Regions from separate parts of the Bradyrhizobium sp. STM 3566 genome, predicted to be linked through region 4. Evidence: predicted binding sites of a transcription regulator. Region 4 holds the regulator's gene; each other region holds the start of a gene.
What was found. The regulator LexA, encoded in region 4, represses DNA repair genes until DNA is damaged. The targets are predictions, from matches to a motif close to TGTTCNNNNTGTGTTCNG.
Positions count from the first base shown of each region.

Region 1: P6U27_RS27235 (DUF3072 domain-containing protein) is a predicted target of LexA. The motif match lies at 4,079-4,096, and genes of this name have one in related genera.
Region 2: P6U27_RS35550 (DNA recombination protein RmuC) is a predicted target of LexA. The motif match lies at 3,305-3,322, and genes of this name have one in related genera.
Region 3: recA (recombinase RecA) is a predicted target of LexA. The motif match lies at 3,881-3,898, and genes of this name have one in related genera.

Region 1 is NZ_CP120692.1:5,628,811-5,634,427, reverse strand. It holds gene P6U27_RS27260 (hypothetical protein) at 19-231, shown strand; gene P6U27_RS27255 (universal stress protein) at 251-1,087, opposite strand; gene P6U27_RS27250 (Do family serine endopeptidase) at 1,288-2,826, shown strand; gene P6U27_RS27245 (hypothetical protein) at 3,099-3,461, shown strand; gene P6U27_RS27240 (DUF6496 domain-containing protein) at 3,474-3,749, opposite strand; gene P6U27_RS27235 (DUF3072 domain-containing protein) at 3,838-4,032, opposite strand; gene P6U27_RS27230 (hypothetical protein) at 4,158-4,379, shown strand; gene P6U27_RS27225 (hypothetical protein) at 4,568-4,810, opposite strand; gene P6U27_RS27220 (hypothetical protein) at 4,904-5,161, opposite strand; gene P6U27_RS27215 (hypothetical protein) at 5,303-5,524, shown strand; gene P6U27_RS27210 (HWE histidine kinase domain-containing protein) at 5,521-5,617, opposite strand, start outside.
Region 2 is NZ_CP120692.1:7,476,724-7,482,340, reverse strand. It holds gene P6U27_RS35560 (hypothetical protein) at 1-387, shown strand, start outside; gene P6U27_RS35555 (AmpG family muropeptide MFS transporter) at 518-1,882, opposite strand; gene P6U27_RS35550 (DNA recombination protein RmuC) at 2,071-3,273, opposite strand; gene def (peptide deformylase) at 3,444-3,971, shown strand; gene fmt (methionyl-tRNA formyltransferase) at 4,104-5,027, shown strand; gene truA (tRNA pseudouridine(38-40) synthase TruA) at 5,027-5,617, shown strand, end outside.
Region 3 is NZ_CP120692.1:2,712,309-2,717,925, forward strand. It holds gene P6U27_RS12805 (PaaI family thioesterase) at 1-310, opposite strand, end outside; gene P6U27_RS12810 (hypothetical protein) at 694-990, shown strand; gene P6U27_RS12815 (hypothetical protein) at 1,098-1,352, shown strand; gene P6U27_RS12820 (DUF6894 family protein) at 1,378-1,611, opposite strand; partial or broken gene P6U27_RS12825 (hypothetical protein) at 1,718-1,967, opposite strand; gene P6U27_RS12830 (DUF2798 domain-containing protein) at 2,247-2,555, shown strand; gene P6U27_RS12835 (hypothetical protein) at 2,603-2,755, opposite strand; gene P6U27_RS12840 (hypothetical protein) at 3,209-3,379, opposite strand; gene recA (recombinase RecA) at 3,972-5,060, shown strand; gene P6U27_RS12850 (hypothetical protein) at 5,235-5,390, shown strand.
Region 4 is NZ_CP120692.1:3,531,174-3,536,790, reverse strand. It holds gene glp (gephyrin-like molybdotransferase Glp) at 1-944, shown strand, start outside; gene lexA (transcriptional repressor LexA) at 1,120-1,821, shown strand; gene P6U27_RS16975 (hypothetical protein) at 2,374-2,808, shown strand; gene P6U27_RS16970 (ComEC/Rec2 family competence protein) at 2,931-5,210, opposite strand; gene P6U27_RS16965 (DUF2171 domain-containing protein) at 5,307-5,540, opposite strand.

The DNA of each region.
Region 1 (5,617 bases), 2.1 Mb from region 4:
CAAGCGAGGGAGGGTCTCATGGAGAACGTACGTCGCTACCGGGCGCTGGCGTCCCTCTGTCGCCAGCAGGCGGCCTATCGGCCGCTCCAGAATTGGGAACTGCTCGGCCGAGCCGAACATTTCGAACATCTCGCCGAAATCGAGCTGAAGGCGCATTTCGACGCCTGCAATGTGCAACGCGACAAGGACGCCGCCGCGCCCACGACATGGGAAACTCCCGTCGCGGCGTGATGGCGCCATCCGGCACGGCTCAATGCGACATCAGCGTCGGGACCGTCATGGCATCCAGCATGGCGCGGGTGACGCCGCCGAGAACGCGCTCCTGCAACCGCGAGTGGCCGTACCCGCCCATCACCAGGAGATCGAGACTCTCGTCCGCCGCCAGTGACAGGATGGTCGGTTGAATGTCGGCGCGCGTTGCCGAGAGGGCGACCGTGCGGGTCGACAGTCCGCGCCGGCGGAGATGTTTTGTCAGACTGTTCGCTGACGCTTCGTTGGAGGCGGCGTCGGTCTCGTTGATGGTGATGATCACGATTTCTGCGGCGCGCGCCAGGAACGGTGCTGCGTCGCGCACCGCGCGGGCAGCGAGGCGGCTGCCATCCCAGCAGATGCCGATCCGGTTTGCCTTGAAGGCTCCACGGAAGGTGTAGGGCAGGAACAGGACCGGGCCGCCCGCCTGGAACAGGATCTCGCGTGGCATGTCGTTGTCGAACGAGCCTTGCGTCGGATCAGGCTGAAGCACGACGCTGAGGTCGTGCAGTCGCGCCATCTCGCCGAGCGAGCCGGCTGCATCCGCCGGGATCGCGCCGAGTGCGTGGCTGGCGTAGGAGATGCCGGCGTTCGCCGCCTCGCTCTTGAACACCGCGAGCGCGGCCTCGGCCCGCTCCACGGCGCGCTCGCGTTCCAGTTCGAACACGGCCGCCACCGCGGCGCCGCCTTCCATCACGTAAGCTGCACTGGTTGCGACATAGCCGACCGCGACCGCGTCGAGATGCGCGTTGAGTTTCGCCGCGAGCGAGATCGAGCCGTCGATCGCCGAACGCATGGGACGTTCGGTGGGAATGTGGACGAGAATGTCTTTGTACATGGCGCGCCTCCAGTGGACATCATCCGGTGGTTGCAGTTTTTCACTGCGCGAAGGACCCGTGTTGAGCTGCATCAAACGGCTGCTTGCTGCGCCTGCTCCCCCATTCTTTGCCGAGATTTAATCGGGTGGACGGGACGCCGTAAGGTAGCAACGACCATGTTGAGGGCAAGGCGACACCAGCTCAACATGGACATTTCGACATGAACGATCGCATCAATTCCAACATTACCACGTCTCGCAAGATCTTGCGGCCGCGCCGGCTCGTGCTGCTCGGCACCGTGGCCGCGCTCGGCGTGGCCGCCCTGTCAGTTGCCCCAGGCACTTCGCCGTTCGGGATGAACTCCTTCATTGCGCCGGCTCAAGCTGCGGAAGCCGTCGCAACACCGCCGGGCTTCGGCGATCTGGTCAGCAAGGTCAAACCCGCGGTGATCTCGGTGCGGGTCAAGATCGACCGGGACAACGACAAGAGCGCGATGCTGCAGCAGAACCGGATGGACCAGGACGAGGCTTCTCCGTTCGACCAGTTCTCGCGGGAGTTCGGCTTCCGCTTCCCGGGTGGCACGAACGGCGTGCCGCACCGCCACCAGGTCATCACCGGCGAAGGCTCCGGCTTCTTCATCTCCGCTGACGGCTATGCCGTGACCAACAACCACGTCGTCGACCATGCCGAGTCCGTCCAGGTGACGACCGATGACGGCACCATCTACACCGCAAAAGTGGTCGGCACCGATCCGAAGACCGACCTTGCCCTGATCAAGGTCGACGGCAAGAAGGACTTTCCGTTCGTCAAGTTCTCCGACCAGAAGCCGCGCATCGGCGACTGGGTGGTCGCGGTCGGCAACCCCTTCGGTCTTGGCGGCACTGTGACCGCCGGCATCGTCTCGGCCAGCGGCCGGGATATCGGCAACGGTCCCTATGACGACTTCATCCAGATCGATGCGCCCATCAACAAGGGCAATTCCGGCGGGCCGGCTTTCGACATGAACGGCAACGTCATCGGCGTGAACACTGCGATCTTCTCGCCCTCGGGCGGCTCGGTCGGTATCGGCTTTGACATTCCGGCTTCGACCGCCAAGCTCGTCGTCGCGCAGTTGAAGGAGAAGGGCGCGGTGACGCGCGGCTGGCTCGGCGTTCAGGTGCAGCCGGTGACGGCCGAGATCGCCGACAGCCTCGGCCTGAAGCAGGCGCGCGGCGCCATCGTCGACAATCCGCAGGACGGCAGCCCGGCGGCCAAGGCCGGCATCGAAGCGGGCGACGTCATCACCGCCGTCAATGGCACCACGATCAAGGACTCCCGCGATCTCGCCCGCACCATCGCCACCTTGGCGCCGGGCACGTCCGTGAAGCTCGATATCTTCCGCAAGGGCGACAGCAAAACGGTGACCCTGACGCTCGGCGAGCTGCCGAACGAACAGCAGGCCGCGAACAAGGCCGATGACGGCAAGATGCAGCCGAGCGCCGGTACGCCGCGCCTCGGGCTTGGTCTGGCTCCAGCCGGCGAGGTGCAGGGCGCCGGCCAGAAGGGCCTCGTCGTCACCGAGGTTGACCCGCAAGGGCCGGCGGCGCAGCGCGGCATCCAGACCGGTGACGTCATCCTCAATGTCGGCGGCAAGGCGGTCAGCAATGTCGGCGAGATGCGTTCGGAGCTGGCGCAGGCCAAAGCGTCGGGCAAGCGCAGCGTTCTGTTGCAGGTCAGAAGCGCGGATGCCACCCGCTTCGTCGCGGTGCCGCTCGCGTAAGGCGAAGCTCGACCGGCGCAAGTCCAGAAAGGCGGCCCTCGGGCCGCCTTTCGCATACGCAATCAAGCTCGCCAAGGCCCGATAACATTCTCGTTAACGGCAGGGACGATGACCCGGTGCGTCCGAAAAAGCCGTGTTCACTGGTCACAGTTCCTCGGTGCCTCTGTGCTCTGCTGCGACGTAGCCGCGGGGCCCAGTTGCAAGCCTGGAACTTCGAACCTTCCCGGCGCCTTGTGGAACTGGCCGGTGGTTCACATTTGATCGGTGCCGACATGGATCGATTGAAGCTCTCGCTGAGGAGTGCGCTGCTCCTGGCGCCATTGGTGCTCTGGCACGGAAACGCGCTCGGGCGCGACGACGGCCGCTACGCCGACTCGCCCCTCAAGCCCTGGTTCGACAGCCTGCGCAGCCATCTGGGTCCGTGCTGCTCGGATGCGGATGGGGTCGCCGTTGCCGATCCAGACTGGGAGTCGCACAACGGGCGTTACCGGGTGCGTCTCGATGGACAGTGGATCGAGGTGCCGGACGAAGCCGTCATCACCGAGCCGAACCGTGCAGGCCGCACCATGGTGTGGCCGGTGAAGACTGCGTTCGGGATTTCGATCCGCTGCTTCATGCCGGGGAGCATGATCTGAGACTGATCAGCGTCAGCGCTTGCTGGATTTGCGCTTCGACGACTTCTTCGACGACGTCCTGGAGGTCTTCTTGGCGCTCTTGCGCTTCGACGCCTTCTTCGGGACCTTCTTGCCCTTCTTGCGTGCCTTCGACAGTCCGATTGCGATCGCTTGCTTGCGGCTCTTCACGCGGCCGCCGCGTCCCCCACGGCCGCTCTTCGCGGTGCCCTTCTTGTAGCGCCGCATCTCGCTTTCGACATCGCCGCCGGCGCTGCGTGAGTAACGGCGTTTCTTTGCCTTGCGTGCCATGCATGTTCTCCCTTGGCCGAAGAAAAACCATTCGGCACGGCCATGGTTCCGGGAGCGCCTATGCAATGTTCCAAACGCGAACCGCTGCCTAGAAGGAATTCGCCAGCTCTATCTCCGCTTCGAGGGCCTGGATGCGCCGTGCGGCCTCGCTAAAGGACAGATCCCGTGCGTATTGGGCGGGTTGATAGGCCTCTTCACTCAGCCGTTTCAGCCTGAGGCCCTGCGCTCGCGTCATCTGCTCGCTCAGGAAAGCCCTGGCATCGTATTGACCTTGAACCTGCATGTCTCTCCTCCTCTCGCCTCCGTCCAGAAATCGTGACGTGACTATATGTTCTTATTTTGTTCTAACAAGGCATGGACAACAGAATTAATGAAATTCGACGTAAAATCAGAGCCTTGAGGCTTGAGATGGCCGACGTCGAGGCGTCGGTGCGCGACCTCGTCGAGCGCGATCACGACTGCACAGAAAGGGCCCTGGCGCAGATGGATCTGCGCCGGAAAATCAACCTCCTGATCGACGAATGGAGGGCGGCTGGTGGCAGCGACGTTCTGCCCGATGTCCGCGACCGGGTGCGCCTTCGTCCCGTGAAGCCAGTCGGCAATCCCGTCCACGCAATCGGACGCCGCTGAGATCTTTGGAAGCGTATGGCGGAGGAAGAGCAGGACCCATACCGGATCTCGCAACTGCCCGTCGAACCGCGATGGCGTTGAGCGTGCGTCCCGGGTGCCGGAAGCGCGTGGATGCCGGATCCTGACAGCTCGGAGCGTCGAGCAAGGGCCCCGCAGTGGCGGAGCCCTCCATGGATTACGGGGAGCGCCTATTTGGTGTTGGTCATGCCGCCTTTGTTCGTCATGGTGCCGCCCTGATCGGACCCGGGACCAGAGCCGCCTTGGCCGGAAGGATCCGCGCCCCGGGTAGACTTGGTATTGGCGCCGGTGGTCTGCGACGATGACATCGAGGATCCGTGCTTGGCCTTATGCGACTTCGCCTGGGCGGCGAACGGCGCGGCGGCTAGGCCGGTTGCCAACATTACGGCGAGAGCGAGCTTGGTCGTCTTCATGCGGGAAACTCCCTGAGTTGAATTGACGCAGGCAGCCAACCGCTATTCGCCGCAGGAGTTCCCAACAAAGCATTTCCACGCGTCACGCACGCTTCAAGATTGCTTGTCCTCTGCGAGGATGAACACGACGCCAGTGAGCGTTGCGCCGATCGCGAACGTCGTCACCAAGGTGAGGACGAAGACCACAACGGCTTGGCTTCCGCCGTTATTGAGCAGGTTGGCCACGGCCCGATTGGACAGGACGAGCGCGAGGCTGAAGATGAGGCCGAGGGCTGCGCCCATCATCGCATGCGTCATCAGCTTGATAAGGCCGCTGGCAGAGATCAGCTCAGACGACTTCTTGGTGCGCATGGGACTGAATCCCGAACTGGCATGCCAACGCACGCGCAATTCCCGGGTTCCAGCCGATCGAACGAATTTGTCGTCACTCGCTTCATCCGACGTTCATGCCGGGCTTGCGAGGATGGGTGTCATCAAAACGGGAATATCGATATGGGTAAGGTAGTCTTTCTTTACCGCTCGCTGGCCTATCGTAGCGCGGCCGTGGACATCTTGCGCAAAGCCCGCAGGCTGCCGCGCGGAGCAGAGCGAAATGCGGCACGCCGCTACGCCAGGGCGTTGCGCGATCTCGCCCGAACGGAGGCCTGGCTGGAAGGACGGGTCGCGCGCGAACCGCGGATGGCCCGGCGGGTGACGAGCGCAGCGTCCGGTTAGCCGGATGCGCGCTGCAATTCGGCGGAGCCAGCGGTATCGAATTTGCCGGGTGCGCTGGTCGCCGTCTTGCGTGTCAACGGCACCTCCAGGCGG
Region 2 (5,617 bases), 3.9 Mb from region 4:
ATGCTGGTGAGCCCGGCCATCTCCGCGCAGCAGGGCGACGAGGCGCCGCCGCCGTCCAAGCCCGGCAAGCCGATCAACACCGGCGACGTGCTCTCCGGCGAGCTCAACGCGATGAAGGTGCGCGACGCCAAGAACGGCAAGCGCGTTGCGACCTACCAGATCACCTCCGAGCCGCGCCGCCTGCCGCCGCCGAACGGGCTCTGCAATCTCGAGACCGGACCCGAAACCTTCCAGCTCGTCACCTCCAGCGACGCGCAGGCCGCGCAGTTGAAGTCGTTCGTCGGCAAGGAGATCTCGGTCAAGGTCGACGAGATCGCCTGCGCCAGCGATGCCGGCCAGATGAGCGAGGCCGTGATCACGAAGTGGAGCCTGATCAAGAAGCAGTAGGGGGCGGGCGACGCATACCGCTCTCTCCGCCGTCATTGTGAGGAGCCCTTGCGACGAAGCAAATCCAGACTGCTTCCGACCGCGGCAGTCTGGATTGCTTCGCTTCGCTCGCAAGACGGCGGGTAGAGCGTCAAACCCGCACCGGCCCCAGCGCCTCGAAATGCCCGCGCTTCTGCAGGTACGCCAGCAGGATCAGGCTCGGGATCGCCACCAGCACGCAGATCACGAAGAACAGCGCCCAGCCCGTGGTATCGGCCACGAAGCCGGCGCCGGATGACAGATAGGTCCGTCCCACCGCCGCGAGCGCGGTGAGCAGCGCATATTGCGTCGCCGTGTGCAGCGGGTTCTGGCACAGCGCCGAAAGATAGGCGACGAAGATCACGGTGCCGATCGCGCTGGTGAAGTTCTCGGCGCAGATGGCGAGCGCCAGCGCCCATTGATTGGTGCCGACCACGGCGAGCCAGGAGAAGGACAAATTGGCGAGCGCCTGCACCACGCCGCCGATCCAGAGCGAGGTCGCCAGGGAGTAGCGGCGCGCGACGAAGCCGCCGGCAAAGCCGCCGATCAGCGTCGCAGCGAGCCCGACGCCCTTTACGATCGCCGCATAGTCGTTGCGCGAGAAGCCGAGGTCGATCACGAACGGCGCCGTCATCGTGCCCGAGAAGGCGTCGGTGAACTTGAACAGCACCACGAAGGCGAGCGCAGCGAGCGCATCCTTGCGCGAGAGGAATTCCGAGAAGGCGCCGATCGCCGCGTGCAGCACGCGCGCGAACGCAGTCTCGGCCTTGGTCGCGGCTTCGGCGCGCACCGATTGCTCGGGCTCGGTCGCGATCAGCGCCGTGATCGTCCCGATCAGCACCATTGCCGCCATCACCACATAGCCCCACATCCACGCCGAGGTGCGGGTGATGCCGGTGCCCTCGAAGCCGGAGACGATGAACAGCGCGCCCGCGGTCGACACCAGCATGCCGATGCGGTAGGCAGCGACGTATGATGCCATGCCGGCGGCCTGCTCGCTCTCGGGCAGGCTCTCGACGCGGAAGGCATCGACCACGATGTCCTGCGTCGACGATGTCGTCGCCACCAGCAGCGCGCCGAGCGCGACGTAGAACGGCGACCGTGCCGGATCGGTGATCGCCAGCAGCAGGATCGCGACGATCAGCAGCAACTGCGAGAATACAAGCCAGCCGCGCCGCCGCCCGAAGACGCGGGTGAACAATGGCACATGCATCGCGTCCACCAGCGGCGCCCACAGGAATTTCAGCGTATAGGGCGTGCCGACCAGCGCGAACAGCCCGATGGTCTTGAGATCGACCCCGGCCTCCCGCATCCACACCAGCAGCGTCGAGCCTGACAATGCCAGCGGCAGCCCCGAGGAGAAGCCGAGGAACAGCACGATCAGCACCCGCGGCTGCAGGTAAACGGCAAGGCTGTCGCGCCAGGAGATGGCGGGTGCGGAAGTCGCGGCAGGGGAAGTCGCGTCGGGTGCGGTCATGGGGTGGTGTTAGCAGATTCTGGGGACGGGTGTCGTTCCTGTCGCCACAAAGGAGCTGTCGTCGCCCTCTCGGTGTCATCGTCCGCGAAGGCAAACGATCCAGTAATCACCAGCGTCTCGGTTCAATCACAGCCGCCGCGGCGTACTGGATGCCCCGCCTTCGCGGGGCATGACAGTGTGCCCTAATCTCACTCCCCCGCCTGGAGCTTCCGCGGAAACAGTTCCGGCGCAGCCGTCGCGACCAGCCGCGGGCCCTCCGCCGCCGCATCGCTCTTGCTGAAATCGAGCTCCTCGATTCTCCCCGCGCGCTTTTCGATCTTGTCGGCGGAGATCAGCACCTGGCGGACGTCCTCGTTCACATCGGCAAAATGTTTTTGCAGCTTCAGCACGCGGTCGCGCAGGCGGCCCAGGTCGTCGCCGAGCTTGATTACCTCGGTGCGGATCTGGTCGGCGGCGTCGCGCATGCGCGCATCCTTCATGATCTGCTGCATCACCTGGATCGCGAGCATCAAGAGCGAGGGCGACACCAGCACGATTCGGGCGCGATAGGCCTTCTGGATCACGTCGTCGAAGCCGTCATGGATCTCGGCATAGACCGATTCCGACGGCACGAACATCAGCGCCATCTCCTGGGTCTCGCCGGTGACGAGATATTTTTCGGCGATATCGCTGACATGCTTCATCACGTCGGCGCGCAACCGTTGCGTAGCAACGCGCCGCTCTTCGTCGGTGCGGGCGTCGTGCAGCGCCGTCATCGCCTCCAGCGGAAACTTCGCGTCGATGCAGAGCGGGCGCTGGTCGGGCAGGAACACGACGCAGTCCGGGCGCTTGCCGGTCGAGAGCGTGAACTGGAACTCGTAGGAGCCCTTGGGGAGACCGTCCTGGACGATCGCCTCCATCCGCGCCTGGCCGAAGGCGCCGCGCGACTGCTTGTTGGCGAGCACGTCGCGCAGGGTGGTCACCTGGGTGGTGAGGTCGGTGAGGTTCTTATGCGCGCTGTCGATGATGCCGAGCCGCTCATGCAGCGCGCGCAGGCTCTCCATGGTGTTGCGGGTCGAATGTTCCATGGATTGGCCGACGCGGTGGGTGACCGAATCCAGCCGCTCGTTGACCGCGCGCGCCATCTCGGCCTGCCGGCCGGCCAGCGCCTGGGTCATGGCGTCGACCCGGCCCGAGGCTTCGCTCTGGGCGCGCAGCACCTCGCTGAGGCGCTCCTCGAGCTCGTCGGCCCGGATCGCGTGCGCCATCGCGAGTTCCGCGCCGCGCCGCCCCGAGCGCGCGATCACCACCGCAATCACAACCAGCAGGATGAGGACCAGGGCGCCGAAGCCGATCAGCGCATCGACGGTGCGCACGGGCCAGTCGCCGAGCATGACAATGATCTCGTTCATGCCAGCCCTTCTAGCCGATTCGCGGTCGGGCACGAACGAAGAGGGAACGTCGGCGGTTAACAACTCCCTACCTTTTATGGTCAACGAAACCTGAAGCTTTTGGTCAGCGGAGGGTTAACGGGGTTCCTGGCCGCATTGACCGCACCCGGCGCGCAGCTTAAATCGCCGCCATGGCCCTACGAGAAATCATCATCCTGCCCGACAAGCAGCTGCGCCTGGTCTCCAAGCCGATCGAGAAGGTCACGGCCGAGATCCGCAAGCTTGCCGACGACATGTTCGAGACCATGTACGACGCGCCCGGCATTGGCCTCGCTGCGATCCAGGTCGCGCAGCCTTTGCGTCTGATCACCATGGACCTCGCCAAGCGCGACGAGAGCGGCGAGACCAAGCACGAGCCGCGCGTCTTCATCAATCCCGAGATCCTCGCTTCCTCCGCGGAACTCTCCACTTACGAGGAGGGCTGCCTGTCGATCCCCGAATATTACGAGGAGGTCGAGCGCCCCGCGAAGGTGCGCGTGCGCTTCACCGATCTCGACGGCAAGGTGCATGAGGAGGACGCCGAAGGCCTCTACGCAACCTGCATCCAGCACGAGATCGACCATCTCAACGGCGTGCTGTTCGTCGACTATCTGTCGAAGCTGAAGCGCGACCGCGTCATGAAGAAGTTCGAGAAAGCCGCCAAACGCGCGGCGGAATAGGCCTCTCTCACGTCGTCATGGCCGGGCTTGACCCTGCCATCCACGCCTTGCTTGCTTTGTCGCCGAGACCGTGGATGCCCGGGACAAGCCCGGACATGACGGAGAACCAGAGCTCTCACCGAACGCAGCCACATGCCCCTCCGCCTCATCTTCATGGGCACGCCCGACTTCTCCGTGCCGACGCTGCTCGAACTCGTCGCGCATGGCCATGAGATCGCGGCGGTCTACACCCGCGCGCCGAAGCCGGGCGGGCGGCGCGGCCTGCAATTGCAGCCGACGCCGGTCGAGGAAGCTGCACGAAAGCTCGGCGTTCCCGTGCTGACGCCGAAAACGCTGAAGACGCCGGAGGCGCTGGAAGAGTTCCGCGCCTTCGATGCCGACGCGGCCGTCGTCGTCGCCTACGGCATGATCCTGCCGCAGGCGATCCTCGATGCGCCCGAGCTCGGTTGCTACAATCTGCATGCTTCGCTGCTGCCGCGCTGGCGCGGCGCCGCGCCCATCAACCGTGCGATCATGGCGGGTGATGCCGAGAGCGGTGTGATGGTGATGAAGATGGATGTCGGCCTCGACACCGGCGACGTCGCCATGGCCGAGCGCATCGCAATCACCGACAGTATGACCGCGCAGGACCTGCACGATCGCCTGTCCCGGTTGGGAGCCGACCTGATGGTGCGCGCGATGGCCGCGCTCGACCGCGGCGGCCTCCAGCTCAAGAAGCAGAGCAAGGACGGCGTCACCTATGCCGCCAAGATCGACAAGGCCGAGGCCCGGATCGATTGGACCAAGCCGGCGCGCGCGGTGCTTCGGCACATCCATGGCCTCTCGCCGTTCCCCGGCGCCTGGGCCGAGCTCGAGAATGCGCGCGTTAAAATCCTGCGCTGCGAATTGGCAAAGGGCTCCGGCGTCCCTGGCGAGGTGCTCGACGATCTCCTCACCGTCGCCTGCGGCGACGGCGCCATCCGCATCATCGAGCTGCAGCGCGAGGGCAAGGCGCGCATGCAGGCCGCGGAGTTCCTGCGCGGCGTGCCGGTCAAGCCGCCGATGCGGTTTTCTTGATGCCCCGCTACAAGCTCACCATCGAATATGACGGCGCGCCGTTCTTCGGCTGGCAGGTGCAGGAGACGCTGCCCTCGGTGCAGGGCGCGCTGCAGGCGGCCGTGAAGGCGATGACCGGCGCGGATTTGCGGGTGCATGGTGCCGGCCGCACCGATGCCGGCGTGCATGCCCGTGGCCAGGTCGCGCATGTCGACGTCGACAAGCAGTTTCCGCCGGGCCGTTTTCGCGACGGCCTCAATGCGCATCTGCGCCCGCATCCGATTGCGGTGCTCGAGGCCGAGATCGTGCCTGATACGTTCGAGGCGCGTTTTTCGGCCGTCAAGCGCCACTATCGCTACCGCATCATCAACACCCGCGCCAATCTCGCGCTCGACGTCGGCCACGCCTGGCGCGTGCCGCGCAAGCTCGATGCCGACGCGATGCATGCGGCGGCACAGCGCCTGCTCGGCAAGCACGATTTCACCACGTTCCGCGACACCGAGTGCCAGGCCAAATCGCCGGAGAAGACGCTCGACCAGCTCGACGTGATCCGCGACGGCCGCGAGATCACGGTCATCACCTCGGCGCGCTCGTTCCTGCACAGCCAGGTG
Region 3 (5,617 bases), 820 kb from region 4:
AATGCGTGGTCTGGTCGACCGTGGTCATGGGGCGGTAGCCGCGATTGGCGGCGAGGATCGCGATCACCATCGCGGTGTCGGCGAGCGCCATCAGGGCCTGGCCGCAGACCACGCCGCCGTTCCGGCACAGTCGCTCCGAAAACGGCATGCGCAGCAGCGCCCCCGGTTGCCAGTCCGCTACGTCTGCCGGCTGCGCGTGCTCGACGCGCTCGACCGCGAGGTCGAGGTCCTGGACCCAGGGCGCAAAAACCTCGCCGAGGATGCGTCGGGCGTCGGCGAGGCCGAACTCGGCTTCTGGCTGCATTTGCATTGCTGTCGCGCTCTCCTGTGTTGCCGGATGTTTCGCCTCATTGTGCGCCCATCGGCGCGGCAAAGTCACCCGGTCTCGCGCCGGCCCCCTCGGCTTGAAAATGCCTGACTTGGCCCGGTATGATGCCTCGCTTGGGTACGGGTGGATGATGTTGCGTCGGTGTGTCCTCGTCTTTTGCATGGCCACGCTCGGTCTCGCGCTGAGCGGGTGCACTAAATGCGGTCCGATCTGGGACGACTGGCTGCATGCGCCCAAATCGTGCAGATCGGATCGGCTCTAGCGTGCCCACGCGGCCTCGAGCGGCTCCGGATCGCGACCGGGCTGCGACAAGGATGACACGGCGCGGGACGGTCCGCGCCTCATGGATGATCAAGGAGTTGACGATGAAGCTTTTCCGTTTGGCCGCGGTGCTGGCCGTGCTGGCGGGACCTGCCTACGCGCAAATGCCCAATCTCAATTTGCTGCAGGAAGGCCCGGGCAAGACCCCCGAGGAGAAGGCTGCCGAAGCCGAGCGTGAAAAGGCCTACAAGGAAACGCTGAAGAAGATTCCGGATTCCAAGGCGTCCAACGATCCCTGGGGCGGCATGCGCTCCGATCCGCCGAAGCAGCCGGCGGCACCGAAGGCGTCGGCCGCAACCAGCGCGCCGAAGAAGACCAAGGGCGGCACGGCGGCCAACTGACCGTACGCGCCATTCGGGGGGCGACACACGCCTTTCGGACAGGACTCCTCTTGATCCGGCCCGCGCCCTACATGTGGCTGAGCGTAGCGCGTAGAGGAGGGCATGACATGGCCGATCGTCCGCGGGATCTCGCCGAGCGGATGGCGCGCCGGCGCAAGATGGCCGGCAAGCCGGGCCAGACGGCCGGCGACGGCTATCTGCGCGAGACCTTCACGCTGCCGCGTGCTGAGGCGCGGGAAAGGGCGCAGGCCTTCTTTGCCCGCTACCCCAAGGCCGGCTATATGAGCGCGGTCGAGACCTGGCGCGAGCTGCCCGGCGGCGATATCGAGTTCACCATGCGGCGGCTGCCCAGCGCGGACTGACGCGGGCCTGATCCGAAAGGCCTTGCTAGTCGAAGGTTTCGGCAACGATGCGGATCCGGAACACCGGCTCCTTGGCCTCGTCCAGCAGTTCCATGTGCCATTCGGAATTTTCCTGGAGCTTGCGGGCGATGCCGGCGCTCATGTCGGCGCAGACACTCGTCATCTCTTTCCAGGCCGCATTACGATCGGCAAACTCCGTCGCCTGCTCGGCGCAACCGGAATGACGGCCGTTGCGGATTCGGAAGAAATAGAGCGGCATGGCTGGCACCGATCGCGCACATGGTGCCTCGCCCCCAAGGCCCTGGGCGCGTACAGTGCAATCCCAAACCACCGTCAGATCAATTCCGGGTGGCTACGGACAAACCTCAGAAAACCGCGTGGCGCGCTGCTTCGCTTGGGAGCATTGCCGATCTCTCCCGGCCGGTTGAGGCCGTCTTTCGCGCGATCTCCTTCAGCTCCCGATCGATGCGCAGCTGCACGCGCCGGATCGCCAGCCGGTCAATCTTCGTCTCGGTCCTGCCGGTCTTGACCTGCTCGCCGATGCGGAACTGCCACTGCCAGACTCCGGGAATCGCTTGTCTTGGCCACGGTGAACTCGACGCCCCCGTGATTCATGGTCGCCTCCCACGATTTACCTTTCATGCCTGCAAACATGTTGGGCGTCACAATAGTCACAATATTCCAGAGACAAGCAAAATCTGCCGCAAGCCGCGAAGCACAGCCGGCTAGCGCTGGTATTCCGTGGTTCTCCGACCATGAACAGAGTTCCTGAAATCCGTCCAAAAGCATGCGGGCGCCGGGCAGGGCGTGCCTGCAAGGTGGCGTTCCAGAGCCGCTCGAGGTGACGGCATGTGCCTTGCTTGCCTGATCACGGCAAGCAACCGTGGACGCCTCATGCTCGGCATTCCCCGCCGCTATTCTCATTTCGTTTTCGGAGTCATCCAGTCCGGACTGACCTCGCTGATCGCGGCGGGCATCGCCAGCTTTCCTGCAGGCAGCCCGATGATCTTCGTTCGGCACTGGATGGTGTCGTGGCTGATCGCATGGGCCGCGATGCTGCCGATCGTGCTGCTGGCCGCGCCCGCGATCCGCGCCTTCTCGCTGCGCCTGACCCGGGAGGAGCGAGACCCGCGCGCCGCCGGCTGGCATGAAAAGGCCCCGCCTGGGGAGAGCCAAGCGGGGCAGAGAGTTATTGGAGGCTGAGGTGCTGGGCTGCAACACCATAGCCGGGCGACCCTAGCCGGTTCAGCTTACGGCAGCCTGACAGGCGGCGCGTCCGGATCTGGCCTGGTCTGGCGGCTGGCCGGATCGGCCGCCGTGAAGGTCGCGATCGAAAGGCCGCAGACAGGCCCCGCACCGGTCCCAATTTCGACATCCGCTCGCACCACTGCGGACACACGCATCGGCAAGATCTGATCCGTTCGGCGCAGCCATGGGGGAAACGTGGCGCGCCGAAAACGGGGTGGCATCATGGATAACGTAGAGCGGTCATTCGCCGCCGCGACGGCGGCTGGCTTCGTCGTGCTGGTCATCGGCCTGGTGCTGCTCGCGGTGCTGTAGAGGGGTACGCCCGCCGAGGAATGGAGGCCGCGCCTTCCAATGGACGGCGCTGGGCACAGCGCGACTTTCAAAAAATTGGAAAACAACCCCATGCACAGTAGGGTGCTGGGAAATTTCCTTGATCTGCCAATAGCTTGCAGGTAGTATTTAGATACCTTAAGTGTCCGCGCGCCCGTCTTTTCGACCATGCAGCCCGACGCGCGAGGCCGGATCGAGATCTGGCGATCCCCCTTTGGACCGGCCGCCTGCCGCCCCACCGCGGGGCGGGGCGCTCCGGAGGCCGGTCCTGGCGGAGCCTAGTGGATCTTGAATTCGTTCAGCGGAAGATGGAGCTCGGCGGCGCGCTCTTCACGGTCCTTCTTGCGGAATTCGTTTTCCTTGCGCTCGAACTTCACCATCTCCTCGCGCGCTGCCTCCAGCAGCGGATTGCGCCTGATCGCATCATTGTGCGTGTTGTCGTCGGTCATGGTTACGATCCCCAGAGTTGCGGTCCCATCCCCCAGAAGCCGGAGACCGCGAAAAGGTTCGGTGCCGTAGGATTACGGAAAGATGACGACACGCCGGCCGCGCATTCTTGATGCGGGTCATGGATCGAGCGCCGTCGGTGGCATTGAGGGGGGCCCAATCGGGTACTGTCCTAATTAGGACACCCGCGAGGGCAGACTAGGAGACCCCCACAGCAACAACGTCGCCCGCTTGCAATACGGCGGGCGACGTTGGTCCAGCCCCGGGAGGGAATCGCAAAATCCCGGATGCTGTCACTCTGGCTGATAGCTCCGGAATAGTCTGTTCGATATCCGACACCCGCAGAGGCGGATTAGGACAGTCCGTTATGCGCCAGTCTCTCTGGACTCGTTGTGAGAGGTTAGCCCATCCGTCAGATTTGCAAGACGTTCAATATTCTCGTCTGTTTTGCAGGCAGCATCAGAGTTTCCGAGTCAAGATCGCAAAAGAACATATTGCGAACCTGGAACAAATAGGGTACATTGTTTTTATCGCCGGCCCGCCTCTCAATCGTTTGTCCCCCTAGCGAATCCTCGCCATAAGGAGCACGACCCAATGTCCGCAACTGCCCTGCGTATCGTCGAAGGATCTTCCATGGACAAGAGTAAAGCTCTGGCCGCCGCGCTCTCTCAGATCGAGCGCCAGTTCGGTAAGGGCTCGGTGATGAAGCTCGGCAAGAACGACCGGTCCATGGACATCGAGGCGGTGTCCTCCGGCTCGCTCGGGCTCGATATCGCGCTCGGTATCGGCGGCCTGCCCAAGGGGCGCATCGTCGAGATCTACGGGCCGGAATCCTCCGGCAAGACCACGCTGGCGCTGCATACGGTGGCGGAAGCGCAGAAGAAGGGCGGCATCTGCGCCTTCATCGACGCCGAGCACGCGCTCGATCCGGTCTATGCCCGCAAGCTGGGCGTCAACATCGACGAGCTCCTGATCTCGCAGCCCGACACCGGTGAGCAGGCGCTGGAGATCTGCGACACCTTGGTGCGCTCCGGCGCAGTCGACGTGATGGTGGTCGATTCGGTCGCGGCGCTGGTGCCGAAGGCCGAACTCGAGGGCGAGATGGGCGATGCGCTGCCGGGTCTTCAAGCGCGGTTGATGAGCCAGGCGCTGCGCAAGCTGACCGCCTCCATCAACAAGTCCAACACCATGGTGATCTTCATCAACCAGATCCGCATGAAGATCGGCGTGATGTACGGCTCGCCGGAAACCACCACCGGCGGCAATGCGCTGAAATTCTACGCCTCCGTCCGCCTCGACATCCGCCGCATCGGTGCGATCAAGGAGCGCGACGAGGTGGTCGGCAACACCACGCGCGTCAAGGTGGTCAAGAACAAGCTGGCCCCGCCCTTCAAGCAGGTCGAGTTCGACATCATGTACGGCGAGGGCGTTTCCAAGATGGGCGAGATCCTCGATCTCGGCGTCAAGGCCGGCATCGTCGAGAAGTCCGGCGCCTGGTTCTCCTATGACAGCCAGCGCCTCGGCCAGGGCCGCGAGAACTCGAAAGCGTTCCTGAAGGCCAATCCCGATATCACCGCCAAGATCGAGACCGCGATCCGCCAGAACTCCGGCCTGATCGCCGAGCAGATTTTGGCCGGCACGCCCGAGCGCGACGCCGACGGCGAGGAGCCGGCGGACGAGTAAGCCTTAACGCGGAAAGTTTTTCGCGAGGAGCGGGCACTGAGGACGTTGAGTTGCCGACGTCTTCGGTGCCCGTTTTGTTTTGCAGTTCTAGTCCCCGATACATTCTCAGGTTGCATCGTCACGTCGACCAACACTAGGCTTGGTCAACGCTTGCTAGCGTCAGTTCATGAGTAAATGGGGCAGGTCATGCTTGTTGTTCAAACGCGGCACGCCAAGCGCACGCGCAAATATTCGATGCTGATGGCAATCGTTCTGTTGGGAATCAGTTCGCTCGCCGGGCTCGGCGCGCTTCTCACGCTGCGCTGGGATTCTCTTCCGGGGAAAAAGTAGGACCATCGGGGAGAGGGCAGCGTCATGACACGACGCATTGTCACGACAGACTCGTCCATCGCCGGCGCCATTCAACGAGCCGGCATCGCCGGCCTCGTGATCGCGATCGAGCGCCGGCTCGTTTGGGGACAATTGCCGTCTGATGCGGAGCTTGATGCGTTTTTCGCGCCACGCACGACGCAGTCGCACGGGCTTCATTGGCTTGACGATACGCCGCCCTGGCGCCT
Region 4 (5,617 bases):
AAGCGGTGCGGATCTTTACCGGCGGCGTTATTCCCGACGGCGCCGATGCGGTCGTGATCCAGGAGGACACGGTCGCCGACGGCAAGCACATCATGATCAAGGAAGCCGCGATTCCCGGACGGCACATTCGTCCCGCCGGCGTCGACTTCCGCGAGGGCGACGTGCTGCTGCGCAAAGGAACCCGTCTCACCGAGCGCGATCTCGCGCTCGCCGCTGCGATGAATCATCCGCAGCTCGCCGTCTGCCGCCGTCCGAGGGTCGCGATCCTTGCCACCGGCGATGAGCTGGTGATGCCGGGCACCGCGCCCGGTCGCGGCCAGATCGTCTATTCCAATGGCTATGCCCTGCACGCGCTCGCCCGCAGCGAGGGCGCCGAGACCATCGATCTCGGCGTTGCCGCCGACACGCTGGAGGCCACTTCCGCCGGCATCCGCCGCGCTCGCGAGAGCGGCGCCGACATCCTGATCACGACCGGTGGCGCATCGGTCGGTGATCACGATCTGGTTCAGCAGGCGCTGAAGGGCGAAGGCATCTCGATGGCGTTCTGGAAGATCGCGATTCGGCCCGGCAAGCCGATGATGCACGGACGGCTCGGCGCCATGCGCGTGATCGGCCTGCCCGGCAATCCCGTGTCATCATACGTGTGCGCCTTCCTGTTCATGGTGCCGCTGATTCGCGCCCTGTCAGGCCGTTCGGTGATTCATCATCGCCGCGAATGCGCCGTGCTGGGCCGCGATCTCGGGGCCAATGACCAGCGCGAGGATTATCTGCGTGCGCGACTGGAACTGCGCGGCGACGGCACGCTCGTCGCCCTTCCCGTCCGCCATCAGGACTCCTCTCTGCTTGCGAATCTCGCTGCGGCACAGGTACTTCTCGTACGCGCGCCGTTCGCGCCGAAGGCCGAGGCCGGCACGCCTTGCGAGGTGCTGCGGCTCCCCGTCTGAGCTGCACGGCACACGCATTCCGCGAGATTTGCCCCGTTCACCGTAAATTAAGCAGTTGCGGAACACATATCGAACATATAGTGTCCGTTCATGATTTGTTTCGAGGATGTAGCGGCTTATCGCTGAATTCATCGTCTCGGAATCGAACGACATCAACCGGGGGACTTTGGTCGAGATGTTGACGCGCAAACAATACGAGCTTCTGCGGTTCATCAGCGAACGTCTGAAGGAAAGCGGCGTGCCGCCGTCTTTCGACGAGATGAAGGATGCGCTCGACCTGCGCTCGAAGTCAGGCATTCATCGCCTGATCACTGCGCTCGAGGAGCGCGGCTTCATCCGCCGCCTGCCCAACCGCGCCCGCGCCATCGAGGTGATCAAGCTGCCCGAACTCCAGGCCGCTGCCGGCAATCGCCGCGGCTTCACGCCGAGCGTCATCGAGGGCAATCTCGGCAAGGTGCGCGCGAGCTCCAGCCCGCCTGTTGACGAGGGCGAGCGTCCCGTCGCGGTGCCCGTGATGGGCCGCATCGCGGCCGGCACGCCGATCGAGGCGTTGCAGACCCGCAGCCACACCATCAGCGTACCGCCCGACATGCTCGGCGCGGGCGAGCACTACGCTCTCGAAGTGCGCGGCGATTCGATGGTCGAGGCCGGCATCCTCGATGGCGACATGGCGCTGATCCAGCGCAACGAGAGCGCCGATACCGGCGACATCGTGGTGGCGCTGATCGATGACGAGGAGGCCACGCTCAAGCGCTTCCGCCGCCGCGGCGCCTCGATCGCACTCGAGCCAGCCAATGCCGCCTACGAGGTCCGCATTCTTCCGCCGAACCGCGTGAAGATTCAGGGCAAGCTGATCGGGCTCTACCGGAAGTACTGAGCGGTCTGCGGTCGTTGGACACCTCTTGGAGCGGATCATTTTCCGCTCTGGCTGGATGGTCTTTCCGGTTCTGCTCAGACTATCCGGTCCTTTTTCCGGTGCGAGATCCTCGGCACGCCGCACGAAGCAACATCGCTTCGCGGCCACAGCTTCGAGGAGACGCCACCCGCCAGATGTTTCATGGACAATCATTGCAGCGCTGATCGCAGCATCAGCGTCGCAGGCCATTGCCACACAGTCGCACCGCCATGTGCGCAAGCAATCGAGCCAGTACGAATTCGCGACGCGCGGAATGTGATGCGCAGCTCTCCGCAATCGAGCCGGCAATAAGCGAGCCGGTCAGCACCCGCGGGGCGCTGACATTGGCGCCGTTCGAATGCACAGGCGTCGGCTTTGTTCCTATCGAATCCGGGAAAGATAATGTGATCGCGGCTCGCGAAGCCCAGCCGCAGATTTGCCCACAACCGAGCAGAACGTTGTATGCTTCACCCTGATAGAGGCCTGCGCCTCCAAGAGAGGTGCGGCTTGCTATCTTCGCATGAGGAGCACCCGATGTGTGACTATAGCCTGCATGCCGTCGCGACGCGCCCTGCCGAAGTCGGCGAGACGATCGTCACGACAACCTTCCGCGGCACCTCGACACGCGGCTTCGCCTCTGAAGCCGATCTCTCCGTCGCGGTCTGCCTGCTGCCGGGAACGGAGCTCGCTTTCGCCGACAACGTTCGTTACGACAACCGCTGGATCTGGACGCGCACCGTCAACTCCCGCGTCGGCAAGTTCGGCAAGATCGATCCGCACATTCCCGATCGCCATCATGACGCGATCGAATTTCCCGACGGCAAGTACGTGCTGGTGACGCAGCTCGTCGAAGGCCAGCGCGCGACCGTGCTGCAACTGCCGGTGACCCAGCCGGTTGGCGAGCGCGAGCACAAGCCGCAGATCGTCGCCGAGACGAGGTCCACGATCACACGCCTGCCGATCGGCTGATCGTCGGCGCGCCCCCGGCCGATTTGTCGAGGGCCAGAACTTGAAATGCCATCGCCGGCTGAGGCCGGCGAGATGGTATGGTTTGCGTCCTGCAGAATCCCGCGCCTCCTCCGCATCGATCCTCAATCGTCAGCCTGCAAGTCGGCCTCCGATGGCGTTGCGTCCCGATTGCGGGGCACGGCCGTCTTCGGCGCAAGGCTGCCGTCGAAATCCCCCTCGCCGGCGCCGGCCGGCAGCCAAGGGCGGCTTGCGCCTCTCGCCCTCACCACCTGCACCGAGAAACCCTCTCCGTTTTGCGTCAGAGCCAGCGCGCCCTGACTGGCAAGGCGCGACCGATCGACCACCATCGCTGCGCAATCGGGCGGCGCGGGCCGCGCCGTCACCACCAACGCAGCGCGGCTGCAATCATCAGCCAGCGCGTCGATGCGCAGAGAAAGCGCGACCAGCCGCCCGTCCGCAAGCGGCGCCACGCAGCCGGACTCGTCACATGACACACCGCTCGCCAACGAGGCGTTGGCGGCATCGCGCGGATCGGCATCGGCGGCTAACCATTCCCTCAGCAGAAAGCCATCCTTGCTCGCGCGGATCACATGCAAACGCCCGTCGCCGCCCCGGACCGCGACGCTCGCGCCATCCCCGGCAATCAGGATATCGGGCTGCCGCACCGACAGTCCCCAGAGGATCGCTACCAGCAGCACCAGGGCGCCGGACAAGCGCAAGGGCGTGCGCAACAGGCCCATCACGATGATCCCGAGGCTGGCCGCGATCAACGGCGCGATTCCGAACGCCGGAATGCGGCCAACTGCGCCCGGTAGGGCCGCCACCCAGCGCGAGACCGCGACCATCCAGTCAATGCCGATCCCCATCAGCCACCAGAACACGCCGTCGAGGCCGAAGGGCGCCGCGAGCAACCCTAAAAGCCCCGCCGGCATCACCAGCGCCGAGACCACCGGCATCGCGCCGAGATTGGCGAGCACGCCGTATGGCGTCACGCGATGGAAGTGGAAAGCGGCATAGGGCGTGGTCGCAAGCCCCGCGATCAACGAAGCCAGCAACAGCATCGCGATCTCGCGGCCGCCCCACAGCGCGATGCGCGCTGTCGTCGAATGATCGGGCGATGCAAGCAGGTTCGGCATGCCGATCTGCACCAGCGCCACCAGCCCGAGCGTCGCGACGAAGGACATCTGGAAGCTGGGATGCACCAGCGCTTCGGGCGCGACCGCGAGCACGATCAGCGCGGCCACAGCGAGGGTTCGGAAGGTGATGGCGCGGCGATCGACCATCACGGCGATCAACACCACCGCGGTCATGAAGAACGATCTCTGTGTCGCGACCTCCGCGCCTGACAGCAGCAGGTAGAACGCTGCCGCCGCCAGCGCAGCGGCCGCCGACCATTTCTTGATGGCGAAGCCGGCCGCCATTCCCGGGATCAGCGCCAGCAGCGCGCGCACTGCGAAGAAGACGACGCCGGCGACGACCGCCATGTGATAGCCGGAGATCGACAGCACATGGCCGAGCCCCGAGATGAACATGGCGTCGTTGACGGGCGTGCTGATCGCATCGCGCCGTCCCGTGAGCAGCGCGGTCGCAATCGCGCGGTTGTCGCCTTCGAGCGTTGAGCGGATGCGCGCGTCGATCGCATCGCGCAGGCCCTGCATGAAGGCGGCGTAGCGCAGCCGCAAGCCGCCGGCATCCGGCGGCACCGAAGCCGTGATCGCGCCCATCACGAAACCGGAGGCACCAATGCCCTGGAAGAACATATCGCGCGAGAAATCATAGCTGCCAGGTCGCACCGGCGAGATCGGCGGCAACAGCCGCGCCTTCAATTGCACGAAGCTGCCGACTTCAGGCGCCGTGCCCTTGCGCACCGAGAGGCGGACGCGCTCGAGCTTCACGTCGCTGCGTTGCGCCTCCATCGCGCTGACACGCAGTACGAAGCGATCGGTGCGCTCGCGGATGTCGCGTGCTTCCACAAAGCCCGACAGCGACACCGAATAGAGCGGCTTGGCCAAAACGATGTGGGCGATGCGCGCCGTCTTCCAGGTCGCCGTGGCAAAGCCGGCGGCGACCGCCGCGATCACGATCGCGGGCGCAAACAACCGGCTCCGCCGCAGCAGCACGGCGCCAAGCGCGAGAACGGCCGCGGTCGCGACGACCACCCACGGCACCGGCTCATGATCTGCGGCGAAATAAAGCGCGATGCCGCCGCCGAAGGCGACCGGCACCCACGGCAACAGCCGACCAGGCCCGGCCTCGGCGCGGGCCCATTCGCGCAACGTTGCGACGCTAGCCGGCCAGACGCCAAAGCCCGCCGGCGCAAAGCCGCCAGCCGGTGCGGCGCGGCCGACCGGCCACGTCCCCGCAACTCCCTGGGAGCGTACTGGCCGCCCCGGCTCCGCCATTCCCCTGCACCTTACGATACGCGACGGGTGCGGAGGCTACCGGAACGTGCGGCTGCGCGAATAGCGGTACAGATCAGGAACGAAGTCGGGCGGGCCCTACTTTTCCTCTTCCATGGTCACGGCCACCGACGCCTTGGCGGACAGCCGGACCTTATTGCCTTCGACATCGGCAACGAGCCCCTTGTCGATGAAGTGATGGTGCCCCTTGTGGCTGCCTTCCCCACTGTCCTTCCTAGTCAGCTTGATGCGATTGCCCTCGACGCGGTCGACCGTGCCGACATGGACGCCGTCGGCGCCGATCACTTCCATATGCTCTGCGATGTTCTGCATGGCGGGATCCTCGTTGGACCCACACAACGCCTGAGAGGCCTTTCCGTTCGTTCGTGACAAAATCGCCGAGCGCGGTT